2 regions of the Peribacillus muralis genome follow, and region 2 is predicted to be linked to the other one. Evidence: riboswitches for the same ligand, from Rfam matches in the RefSeq annotation. Region 2 holds a riboswitch; the other holds the start of a gene.
The links. Region 2 has a riboswitch for FMN ahead of ribE (riboflavin synthase). Riboswitches for the same ligand answer to the same signal wherever they lie in the genome.

Region 1 (5,727 bases), 2.4 Mb from region 2:
CCTCAAAAAAGGTCAGGACTTCCTGGGCAACCTGTACGGCCACATTCAATTGGGCTTCTTTCGTGGAGGCTCCCAAATGTGGTGTGGCAATGACATTATCAAGTTCGAGGAGTTTATGTCCAAACGGAGGTTCTTCGACGAAAACGTCCAAGGCAGCGCCTGCTACTTGACCTTTAACGATCATCTCATATAAATCATCTTCGTCCAGAATTCCACCCCGGGCACAGTTCAGTATATAAACGCCTTTTTTACAAGTGTACAATTTTTCTTTATTGATTAACCCTCTCGTTTCAGCGGTCAGAGGCGTATGTACAGTAATGATGTCTGCTTTAGGAAGCAATTCATCCAAGGGTAATGATAGGACCGACATCTTTTTAGCACGATCGGCTGACAGGAATGGATCATATACAATGACATCCATCCCAAACACTTTAGCTCGCTTGGCGATTTCCCCTCCAATACGCCCAAATCCAACAATGCCCAATGTCTTGCCCCGAAGTTCCGTACCTGTGTACGAAGAACGTTTCCATTCTCCATTTTTTAGTGAGGCGTTTGCCTGCGGAATGTGGCGCATTAGTGAAGCCATCATGGCAAAAGTATGCTCAGCTGTTGAAATGGTATTGCCATCAGGTGCATTGACGACGACGATTCCGCGTTTCGTTGCAGCCGGGATGTCTATATTATCAACGCCAACACCTGCGCGGGCAATGATTTTCAATTGAGGCATCCCTTTCATTAATTCTTCGGTGACCTTCGTTGCGCTTCTAACAAGGATAGCATCAATCTGCTCAAGTTCGTTTGCTGCTTCCTCTACCGTCTTTTGAATGAGAAGAATATTGGATGCGCCTGATAGAGGTTCGAGTCCCTCTGGTTTGATGGCATCTGCTACTAAAATCCGATACACGATTATACACCTTCCTTATGAATGAATTATCTTAAATTTCAGTTAATTTTACAATCGAATGAGGGATGATGTCAATTTGGTGCTTTGTCGTTTATACGTTTAATTGGAGGGGGTGGCCTTATGTGCGCAGCTCAAGCATAACGTATTAGTGGTTTTACCGTAGTGAGCTACGGCAGAAAAAAATTTTCAATAATTCTCAGTCTATGACAAATTCGATGAAAATGGGGTTGTCTATAGCTTTCATCTGAGTGCATCCCCTTTAGGTTCAGCAGCTAAAAAGCACATAGCCCACTATTTTGAGATTTGGACATCGGCCGTTTCGTTCCACTGCAGGAGATAAGCTTTCCGGAAGCGGTCCAGGGAGAGTGGGACGCCCAAGTGAATAATCGTCACTTATGTTGGCCGTTTTCCATACTATAACAATTAATTAAAAGAAAATGCTATTCAAAAGTAAGATTATCGGATATAATGGGTTTGTTAAATAAAAAATTTTATAGGTCTATCTTCGGGGCGGGGCGCAATTCCCCACCGGCGGTGATGAAGAAATGTTCTTCTAAGCCCGCGAGCCTTAAGGGGCAGGATTTGGTGTGATTCCAAAGCCGACAGTATAGTCTGGATGGGAGAAGATGGAGGTTCCTGATTGCGTTTCAACAATCATTTGCTGAACGTTTGTTTGATGTAACCTTTAATTTATCCCTTTAATTCAATCGGAATTAAAGGGTTTTTTATTGAACATCAACTTGCTGATGGAACCCAAACCTCTTTTTCAGGTAGATCGGAAAAGAAGGAGAGAGAACTATGAAAAAGAACAAAGTGAAAAAAACGGTGACACTGGCCATGATGGGAAGCATCTCGTATTTATTGATGCTTTTGAATTTTCCGTTTCCCGGATTCCCTCCATTTCTTAATGTTGACTTTAGTGATATTCCAGCATTGATGGCTGCCTTGATTTTTGGACCTGTCGCTGGAATTTTGGTTGAGTTCATTAAAAACCTTTTGGATTTAGTCATGACAGGTACACTGACAGTTGTACCAATTGGACACATCGCTAACTTCATAGCGGGCATCCTGTTCGTGTTGCCAACCTACTATGTGTTCAAAAAAATCAATTCAAAAAAAGGGATGACCTTCGCTTTGCTTGCAGGCACAGTAACCATGGCGGTTTTCATGAGTGTCCTGAATTATTTCGTTTTTCTACCGGCATACACCTTCTTTTTAGGGGCGGAAGCCATGTCGGGACCAGAATCAAGAACACTTGTCACGACTGCCATTCTACCTTTCAACGTGATAAAGGGCCTACTGATCACCTCTGTATTCATGGTATTGTTCATTAAACTGCAGACATGGATCAATAAACAAATATTATATAAAAATGCTTGATGACATAGAAAATATGAACAAAAAAAACCGGATAGCGCTATCCGGTTTTTTTGTCCGCCTACATGAAAGGGAAGAAGCGGAATAGTATGCCTAAAAAAAAGCCATTCTCATTTGAAAATGGCTTGTGACTTTATTCGTATTTCAGTGCGTCCCCGTCAAATGCCTCTTCGGAAACTTTAATCGAATCTGTTGGACACCCTTCGAACGCGTCCATCATGTCATCTATCAGTACATCCGGAATTTCCACGATACCCTCGTTATCGTCAAGGGTGACAAAAGCGATCCCTTCGTCATCATAATCATATATATCCGGTGCTGCTGCTCCACAAGCTCCGCATGCGATGCATGTTTCTTTATCCACAATCGTAAATTTAGCCATGAATATAACCCCTCCTAAGTTACTTAACAACTGATAATCTTTTTGTCCAGATTATTATCTCTTTCTTATTGTAAGACCCAATGCCAAACTTTTCAATAGAAAGTGTATTGAGAATTACTATCATAGAGCGGAATGTCAATGGAAAACATTCATATATTTAATTTTATTCTTGCCTTGTTTCGTCATGAAGTCACAAATTCTTCCTTAATTTAAGTAATAAAAACGGCGGTTTTTGCAGTTTTTTGTTACAATGGAGTTAATGGATCCATGAAATAAGGATGTGTGTCCCATGAATAATTATCTACAGGCAATCATTCTATATGCGATAAAAAAATTTCAAGGCGAGCGTTCCGTTTATGCTATATACCATATGCTGCAGGGGAAGAAGTCGTCACAAACGATTCAGGATGCCCATTTGTTCGGATTAACGAATATTTTTGGGACAATGCCTGTATTTACCCGTCAGCAATTAAATCAAAACATTGAACAATTCCTTAAAGATGGCTTCATTAATCCAACGGATAAAACCGATGCATATGAAATTAGCGGACATGGTGAGGGGATATTAGCCGGATATTTGCTGAATAATCCGTTTCCAACCTATCTTAATGGTTGGAAGTACCAAAATATAACCCCGGTATTCTGGGGAAGGTTAAACTTACTCATTCAAACTATATCCCATATTGTCCACAATGAAAGACGTTTTTATCCGATACAGCGAAACCTTAAGATCCAATCCTTCGTTAAGGAATTCCTGCATACACATCGTCAGGATCGAGACTTGATTGCGAGGCATCTCTATGAAGAACTGGTATCGCTACTAGAGGGGCAAAGTGACTTGAAAAGGGATATATTCATCTTGAAATTAACGGGCGTTAACAGGATTGGGCTAACTTTTGAACAGATTGCCAAAAGCAAAGAGGCAGAAGAAGAATATGTGCGGTTCATGTTTTTTGACTCGTTGCATCAATTGCTTGCCGAATTGGGTGATGGAGCCGATCATCCCCTTTTGGCGTCGTTGACATATGATTGGAAAAGGGGAGGAAACCCTCATTTGACCCAATCGACACAAAGGACCCTGCAATACTTGCTGGAAGGGAGAAGCATGGGGGAAATCGCCGAAATCCGCCGCTTGAAGCAAAATACGATTGAAGATCATCTTGTCGAAATTGTACTTTCGGATAAAAGCTTTCCAATACACGATTATGTGTCGGGCGAGGATGAACGTGATATTGCCGCAGCAATTGCGGAACTTGGCACCAAAAAGCTAAAGGCAATCATGCAAATGGTCGATAATAAACAAATAAGCTTTTTCCAAATCAGGCTTGTACTGGCGAAAATGGGTGACCAATGATGAATATCAAACATTTCCTTAAAATGAAATTCGGCTTTGACGAATTCCGACCGGGACAAAAAGAAGTGATTGAATCCTTGATGTCCGGCCACCATACATTGGCGATGCTGCCCACCGGATCCGGTAAATCGCTATGCTATCAGCTGCCTGCTTATCTTTTGAATAAGACCGTCCTCATTGTTTCCCCATTATTATCATTAATGCAGGATCAGGCAGATCAGTTGAAAATGAATGGGGAAAAAAGTGTTTTGACGCTCAATTCCTTTTTGACGATGAATCAAAAAAGAATGGCATTCGATCGGCTACATAGGTACCGGTTTATCTTTTTATCACCTGAAATGCTTAGCCTTGAAGGTGTGATCCAATCCTTGAAATCAATCGATATAGGTTTGTTCGTCATAGATGAAGCCCATTGCATCTCGCAATGGGGCTATGATTTCCGTCCCGATTATTTGAACTTAGGTGAAGTGAGGCGGGAGCTGAACGATCCGCTGACGCTAGCTCTGACTGCGACCGCAACGAATGAAGTCAGGCAGGACATCGTAAGTAAACTCAACATCGGACAAGCGAAGGAAATCGTTTCGTCCGTTGACCGTGAAAATATTACGATATTAATAGAACGTATCCACAGCTATGAAGAGAAGCAATATCGCTTATTGGAACTTGTCAAGGAATTTACCGGCAGTGGAATCATTTATTTTTCATCTAAACGAGTGGCTGAGGCAGTCACTGGTTTTTTACAGGAAAATGGAGTGGATAGTGTCAATTATTATCACGGTGGGATGGAACAGGAACAAAGGATGCTGATTCAGCAGCAATTCATTTCCGGTCAGCTGAAAGTGATCTGTGCGACAAGTGCCTTCGGTATGGGGGTAAATAAAGCGGATGTCAGATATGTGATTCATTTTCATATGCCTTCGACAATGGAAGCATATCTTCAGGAAATAGGCAGAGCGGGAAGGGATCAGAAGCAAAGCGTGGCCATTTTACTATATAATGATGGCGATGAAGGGCTTCCCCTGCATTTGATGGAGCAACAATTGCCTACAGATAATCAAATTGAAGGGGTTTGTTCGTACTTGGGAGCTACAGGCATGACTCTAGCGACTTGCACCCTTACGGAAAAAGAACATCTGTCCCAATCGTATTCCTTGAACGAAGTCCAGCTTCGTTTTTTCATTCAACTCATTGTAGCCACTGCAAATCCGTTACACCAAGTGGCGGAGATGAAGGAATATTGCCGTAAACGAAAGTTTGCGAATCAAGAAAAGCTGCAAAAATTCCTGAATTGGATCCGTGCAAAGGAATGCCGCCGCACGGGAGTACTGGCCTATTTTGATGAAGAGCAGCAAGCAGTGAACCCGCAATGCTGTGATAACTGCGGGATGGACGCTAAAAAAATGGAAGAGCTATGGCCTGATGTCAAGCTTGAACACGTTAATTCCTTTTCCACATGGAAAGAGGAACTGGCTTTCATCTTATTGAAGAAGGAAAATGGGCATGAAAAATAAGCAGGCTGAATTAATTAAGCAACTGACAGATAAACAATTGCTCCATAATTTGTTTCTTACACAAATTATTCTCTTAATGTTAGCATTGTTCTTGGGTATTATTTTATTTGAAGACCGTTCTGCATTTTTCGAATTATTTATGTTCGATGACCTGAGCATTTTATTGATCGGGGTACCCGCTGGAGTCCTGGTTGTTGTA
Region 2 (5,727 bases):
AATGGCACGGGCTGCCGTCGTACGGTCAACCTTTATCATTTCCGCTACCTTTTCTTGAATGATTCCAGGATTTTCACATATTCGAACAAGATACAAATACTGACCTTTCGTCAGGTCAAAATCTTTGAATTCTATGTTACTAACCGAGTCCAATGCCCTAGCGATCATTCCGATTTCGCGAAGTATTTCCTTCATTTAAAAACCCCTGCTTTCTTTTTGTTGTATTTACAACAAAAATATTTTCGTTTATACTAATAAAAGGTTATGAATTTATTATGACTTGTCTCAAGGAATAAATCTAGAAAGGCGATGAGGATCAGTGGATTCAAAGAAAATAACGGTGGCTGACGATTTGGATTTGGCTTTTGCCATCAGAAAAGAAGTATTTGTTGAGGAACAAGGTTACCGATTGGAAGATGAATTTGACGAATTTGATACACTCGATGGTCAAGCTGAGCATATTTTAGTTTTTCATAATGATCAGCCTGTCGGAACCGGAAGGCTAAGGATCGTCGAAGATTTAGGGAAATTGGAAAGAATCTGTATCCTCGAGCCTTACCGCAAGTTCGGCCTAGGGAAAACGATCATAAAAACGTTGGAAGAAATCGCAAGGGAAAAGGCAATATCGCGGGTCAAATTACATGGGCAAACTCAAGCTGAGGGATTTTATCAAAAGCTTGGCTACCGGACTTCTTCAGATGTCTTCATTGAAGACGGCGGCCCCCATATTCTCATGATAAAAGAATTGGTCAATGAATAAGGCTGTTTAACGTGGGTAAAATGAGATTCATCCACTATGTAACGGGAATCATGATTTTGACACTAGGCTGTTCCTTAACGATTCAGTCGGATATCGGAACATCACCATTTGATGCCCTTTTGGTCGGACTGACCACACAAGTCGGCCTAACGGTTGGAAGCTGGGAGGTCATCATAGCGGCCATAATGATAGTTTTTCATGCCTTATTAAACAAGCAGAGGCCTGAAGTGTTAGGATTAATGACAGCTTTTATAACAGGTATTGGGATTGATCTATGGCTTTTTTTATTGCAGCCCTTGATACAGCCGGAGCATTTGCTCACCAAACTCTTTTGTGTACTGGTCGGATTAACAGTTCTCGGGTTAGGAACGGCTATCTATTTATTTGCAAACTTTGCCCCGATTCCTGTAGACCGTTCGATGTTAATCATTCAGGATTTAACTGGCATGAATATACTATACTCAAAAACTTTAATTTATCTTTTCTTCTTGGGGATGGCACTCGCTTTCAGTGGGCCAATCGGTATCGGAACACTTTTAACCGTTTGTTTGGGTGGGCCGATTCTGAACTATTTTTCCCCGCTGATTCGCAATAGGTTAAGTACTCTCAGCCCATCCACAAATGATAAAGGAAAAAACCATTCGCTCTAGGATGGTTTTTTTCGTTCTGGCGCATCAATAAGGTTGAACGGACGTTAGCGGGATGGAGGGGGCCATATCCGACCTTGGGAAATAGGATAAACACTTCTTGAAAACGCTTCCACAAGAGTTATTTCTGACATAAGATAGAAATAGATATAGAGTGGGGGGAGATAATATGGCAGATAGGCATAAACGATTCGAAACGGCAGTCATTCATGAAGGATATGACTCCAAGGAGCATTTAGGGAGTTTGACCACACCCTTATTCCAAACTTCTACTTTCACTTTCGAAACGGCGGAGCAAGGGGAACGGCGGTTTGCGGGCTTGGAGGACGGCTATATATATTCTCGGCTGGGCAATCCGACGGTACAAGTGCTGGAAGAAAAGATCGCCGCTTTGGAGGGAGGGGAAGCAGGACTTGCTTTCGGTTCGGGGATGGCTGCAGTTTCGGCTGTGCTTTTTGCTTTGACAAAAACGGATGATCACATCCTTTGTTCACAGGGATTATATGGTTGCACCTTCGGCCTTCTGCAGCTAATGAAAAACAAATATCGCATCGCCCATGATTTTTGTGAAATGGATACAGAGGAGCAGGTAAGGAAAATGATCCGGCCGCAAACGACCTGCATTTATGTGGAAACCCCGATAAATCCGACGATGAAAATGATCGACCTGCAGATGGTGGTGAGAGTTGCGAAGGAATATAATGTGACGGTCGTAGTCGATAATACCTTTTGCACCCCCTACTTGCAGAGACCCCTTGAATATGGCTGTGATATCGTTCTTCACAGCGCTACCAAATATCTTTGCGGCCATGGGGACGTCGTTGCCGGGCTTGTGGTAGGCAGCAGAGGTTTTATAGATCACGTAGCGGGAACGACACAAAAAGATATAGGCGGGATCATCTCACCATTCGATGCCTGGTTACTGCTGCGGGGGTTAAAGACTTTGCCAGTGAGGATGGATCGGCACTCGGGCAATGCAATGGAAATATTTTGCGAGCTTAAGAAGCATCCAAAGGTAAAAAAGGTATACTATCCAGGGGATGAAACGCATGAGGATCATTATATTATGGAAAAACAGATGAAACATGGCGGAGGGCTTATTTCTTTTGAATTGCATGGTACAAAAGAAGATGCCCAGGAATTTCTCAATAAGCTTCTATTAGTCAAGATTGCCGTCAGCCTAGGGGATGCCGAAACATTGATCCAGCATCCTGCTACCATGACGCACTCGGCCGTACCTGAAGAATCGCGCAGGCAAATGGGCATCAGCGATCAACTCATCCGTCTATCTGTTGGCCTTGAAGCTTGGCAGGACATCTGGGATGATCTCCTGCAAGCCTTTTAAGGAACGTATTCTTGTTTATTTATTTCTCCGATACCTGATGAAGATGATCACGGCGATGATCAAGATGACAGCGGCAAGGATATAAGAAATGGTCGTAATGACTGGGTAGTTGGCCTCGTTGCGAACCCCGATGCCGATGAACGCCCAAACGAACACGAGCGGATAGCCCCAATCCCGGTTTTTACTTGCAAAGGCAAAAGCCAGGATTGTTGCTACAATCAGCATAGTGATCGTCCAGGCCACTTTGGAAATCCCAAAACCGTCCCATTCTATATAAGTGAGGTAATAAGAAATGTCAGCGATGGTGGCAACGCTTACCCAGCCTGAGTAAATGGAAAATGGGAACAGGTCGAAACCAGTATGCGCAACCTTTTTAATATGTGTATAAATGACCAATAGCGTAGCCAAAAGTGCAACGATGATGAAAACGGATAACAAAAAGTACTCGTAATGCCATGCCAGTAGCCACGCACCATTCAGCACACAGCTTAAAGCGAACCATGGAAATGATGCCTTGGTGGCAGGGCTGTTTCTATGTTCGCCTGTAAATTGCCTAAAAACCCAAATGGCCAGTAAAAGATAGATGAAGCCCCATATCGAAAATACATAACCGGCAGGGGTGAAAAGAACATCCAGTTTATCGGAGACCTCTCCAGATGTTTGGCCGTTGAATGGAAGGAAATTGGCTAAAAAATTCATGGTGATGACGAATAAGTAAAAAATCAAGTTAAAAAAGACTATAAGCATGGGACTCCTCCTTGAACGTATTGTGACTTTTATATCTTATTCCACTATTTTTACTTGAATAACCTTTTTGGAGCACATCGGAGGTTTTTTATCAGTTCTTGTAAGGGGGGCGATTCTGTAACAAATGGACCATTTATAGTAAGAAATTTTACATCCGTACTTTAAGGTGATAAAATATTTAAAGATTCATATTATTAGTCCTTCGGGGTCGGGTGAAAATCCCAACCGGCGGTGATGAAGAAATTCTAAGCCCGCGAGCCTGATAAAGGCAGGATTTGGTGAGATTCCAAAGCCGACAGTACAGTCTGGATGGGAGAAGGACGTGTGGAACCCAAGTGTATACGTACGCCTAATTTTTCAAAAATGATAAAATTAGGTTTCTTAGGTATACCATTTTTCACTCATTTCTCCTGCTAACTCCTTAGGTCATTCTAAGGGGTTTTTTATATTCCATAAAAGGGGGAAAAACATGTTTACGGGAATCATTGAGGATATTGGTACGGTCCATTCCTTAAAAAAAGGAAAAAGCAGTATGGAGTTGACGATTCGTTCCGAGAAGATCCTTGAAGATGTTCATCTGGGGGATAGTATATCGGTCAACGGTGTCTGCTTGACGGTAACCTCCTTCACGAAAAGTTTGTTTGCTGTCGACGTAATGCCAGAAACGGTCAAGGCTTCGACGATCCGGACATTAAAAGTGGGATCACTTGTGAACCTCGAGCGTGCCATGAGTGCAGAGGGCAGGTTTGGCGGCCATTTCGTTTCAGGTCATATCGACGGCACCGGAACAATCATTAAGAAAGAGCGAAAAGAAAATGCCGTTTACTATGTCATCCAATTGGAGGAAGGGCTTAGTGCCTTTTGCATTCCAAAAGGATCGGTCGCCATCGATGGAACGAGCTTGACGATATTTGGGATTGAAAGAAACCTTTTGACGGTCTCCTTGATTCCATTGACGCATCAGGACACCATTTTGGGGCAGAAAGCGGCTGGGGATATTGTTAACATCGAAAACGACATGATTGGGAAATATATTATACATCAAATGAAAAAAGGCGACTCAAAACCAGGAATAAATCTAGAGTTTTTAGCAGAGCATGGATTCTAATATAAAGGCGGTGTAAGGGATGTTCTCTACAATAGAAGAAGCGATTGAAGAATTGAAGTCTGGCAAGGTAGTAATTGTATCGGATGATGAAGACCGTGAAAATGAAGGGGATTTTGTAGTACTCGCTGAAAAGGCGACACCGGAAGCGATTAATTTCATGGCGACTCATGGACGAGGTTTGATATGTACAACCATAACCGAAGAACTGGCAGCCAAGCTTGACTTGCATCCTATGGTTGGAGATAATACCGACCATCATGGAACGGCTTTTACAGTAAGTGTCGACCATAAGAGCACGTCTACAGGAATTAGTGCTTTTGAAAGGTCCTTGACCATTTTAGAGCTTCTTAAAGAAGATTCGGTTGCTGGAGATTTTCAAAGGCCTGGTCATACTTTTCCAATAGTTGCCAAAGAAGGCGGCGTACTTAACCGGGCAGGGCACACGGAGGCTTCTGTCGATCTGGCCAAGTTATGCGGTGCCAAACCGGCTGGGGTCATCTGTGAAATCATGAATGAAGATGGATCGATGGCACGGGTATCCGATTTAGAAGTCATTGCCGAAAAATTCAACTTGAAATTCATCACGATCGCCGAATTGATTCGATACCTTGAGAAAGCTGCAACAAGCAGAAAACATGAACTTGAACTGAACCTTCCGAATTCGTAAGGTTTAACGCATGAACAAAAAAATGAAATGTTTTATAAATTAGGAGGAATTGGACATGGGGAATATCATTGAAGCACAATTAATCGGATCAGGTTTAAAAGTGGGAATCGTTGTAGGCAGGTTCAATGAATTTATCACAAGCAAGCTTTTGGGCGGGGCCTTGGATGGTCTCAAGCGTCATGGTGTGGATGAAAAAGATGTTGATATCGCTTGGGTTCCTGGTGCTTTTGAGCTTCCGTTAATTGCGAAGAAACTTGTGAACACAGGTAAATATGATGCAGTAATCGGTCTTGGAACGGTAATCAGGGGAGCTACCTCACATTATGATTATGTATGCAATGAAGCAGCTAAAGGCATGGCGGCCGTGTCCTTGGATACAGGTGTACCGGTTATCTTCGGTTTATTGACGACCGAGAGTATCGAGCAAGCCATCGAACGTGCCGGAACTAAATC

Region 1: linked by a shared signal. The riboswitch ahead of ABE28_RS14455 (ECF transporter S component) and the one ahead of ribE (riboflavin synthase) in region 2 are both predicted to bind FMN.

The regions. Positions count from the first base shown of each region.
Region 1 is NZ_CP017080.1:2,977,156-2,982,882, reverse strand. Features, by position in the region: gene serA (phosphoglycerate dehydrogenase) at 1-904, opposite strand, end outside; FMN riboswitch at 1,402-1,536, shown strand; gene ABE28_RS14455 (ECF transporter S component) at 1,703-2,284, shown strand; gene ABE28_RS14450 (ferredoxin) at 2,415-2,663, opposite strand; gene ABE28_RS14445 (YpbB family protein) at 2,953-4,017, shown strand; gene ABE28_RS14440 (RecQ family ATP-dependent DNA helicase) at 4,014-5,528, shown strand; gene ABE28_RS14435 (CPBP family intramembrane glutamic endopeptidase) at 5,518-5,727, shown strand, end outside.
Region 2 is NZ_CP017080.1:542,375-548,101, forward strand. Features, by position in the region: gene ABE28_RS02555 (MarR family winged helix-turn-helix transcriptional regulator) at 1-195, opposite strand, end outside; gene ABE28_RS02560 (GNAT family N-acetyltransferase) at 320-760, shown strand; gene ABE28_RS02565 (YczE/YyaS/YitT family protein) at 781-1,410, shown strand; gene megL (methionine gamma-lyase) at 1,577-2,752, shown strand; gene ABE28_RS02575 (TspO/MBR family protein) at 2,768-3,499, opposite strand; FMN riboswitch at 3,694-3,824, shown strand; gene ribE (riboflavin synthase) at 3,969-4,607, shown strand; partial or broken gene ribB (3,4-dihydroxy-2-butanone-4-phosphate synthase) at 4,627-5,265, shown strand; gene ribH (6,7-dimethyl-8-ribityllumazine synthase) at 5,330-5,727, shown strand, end outside.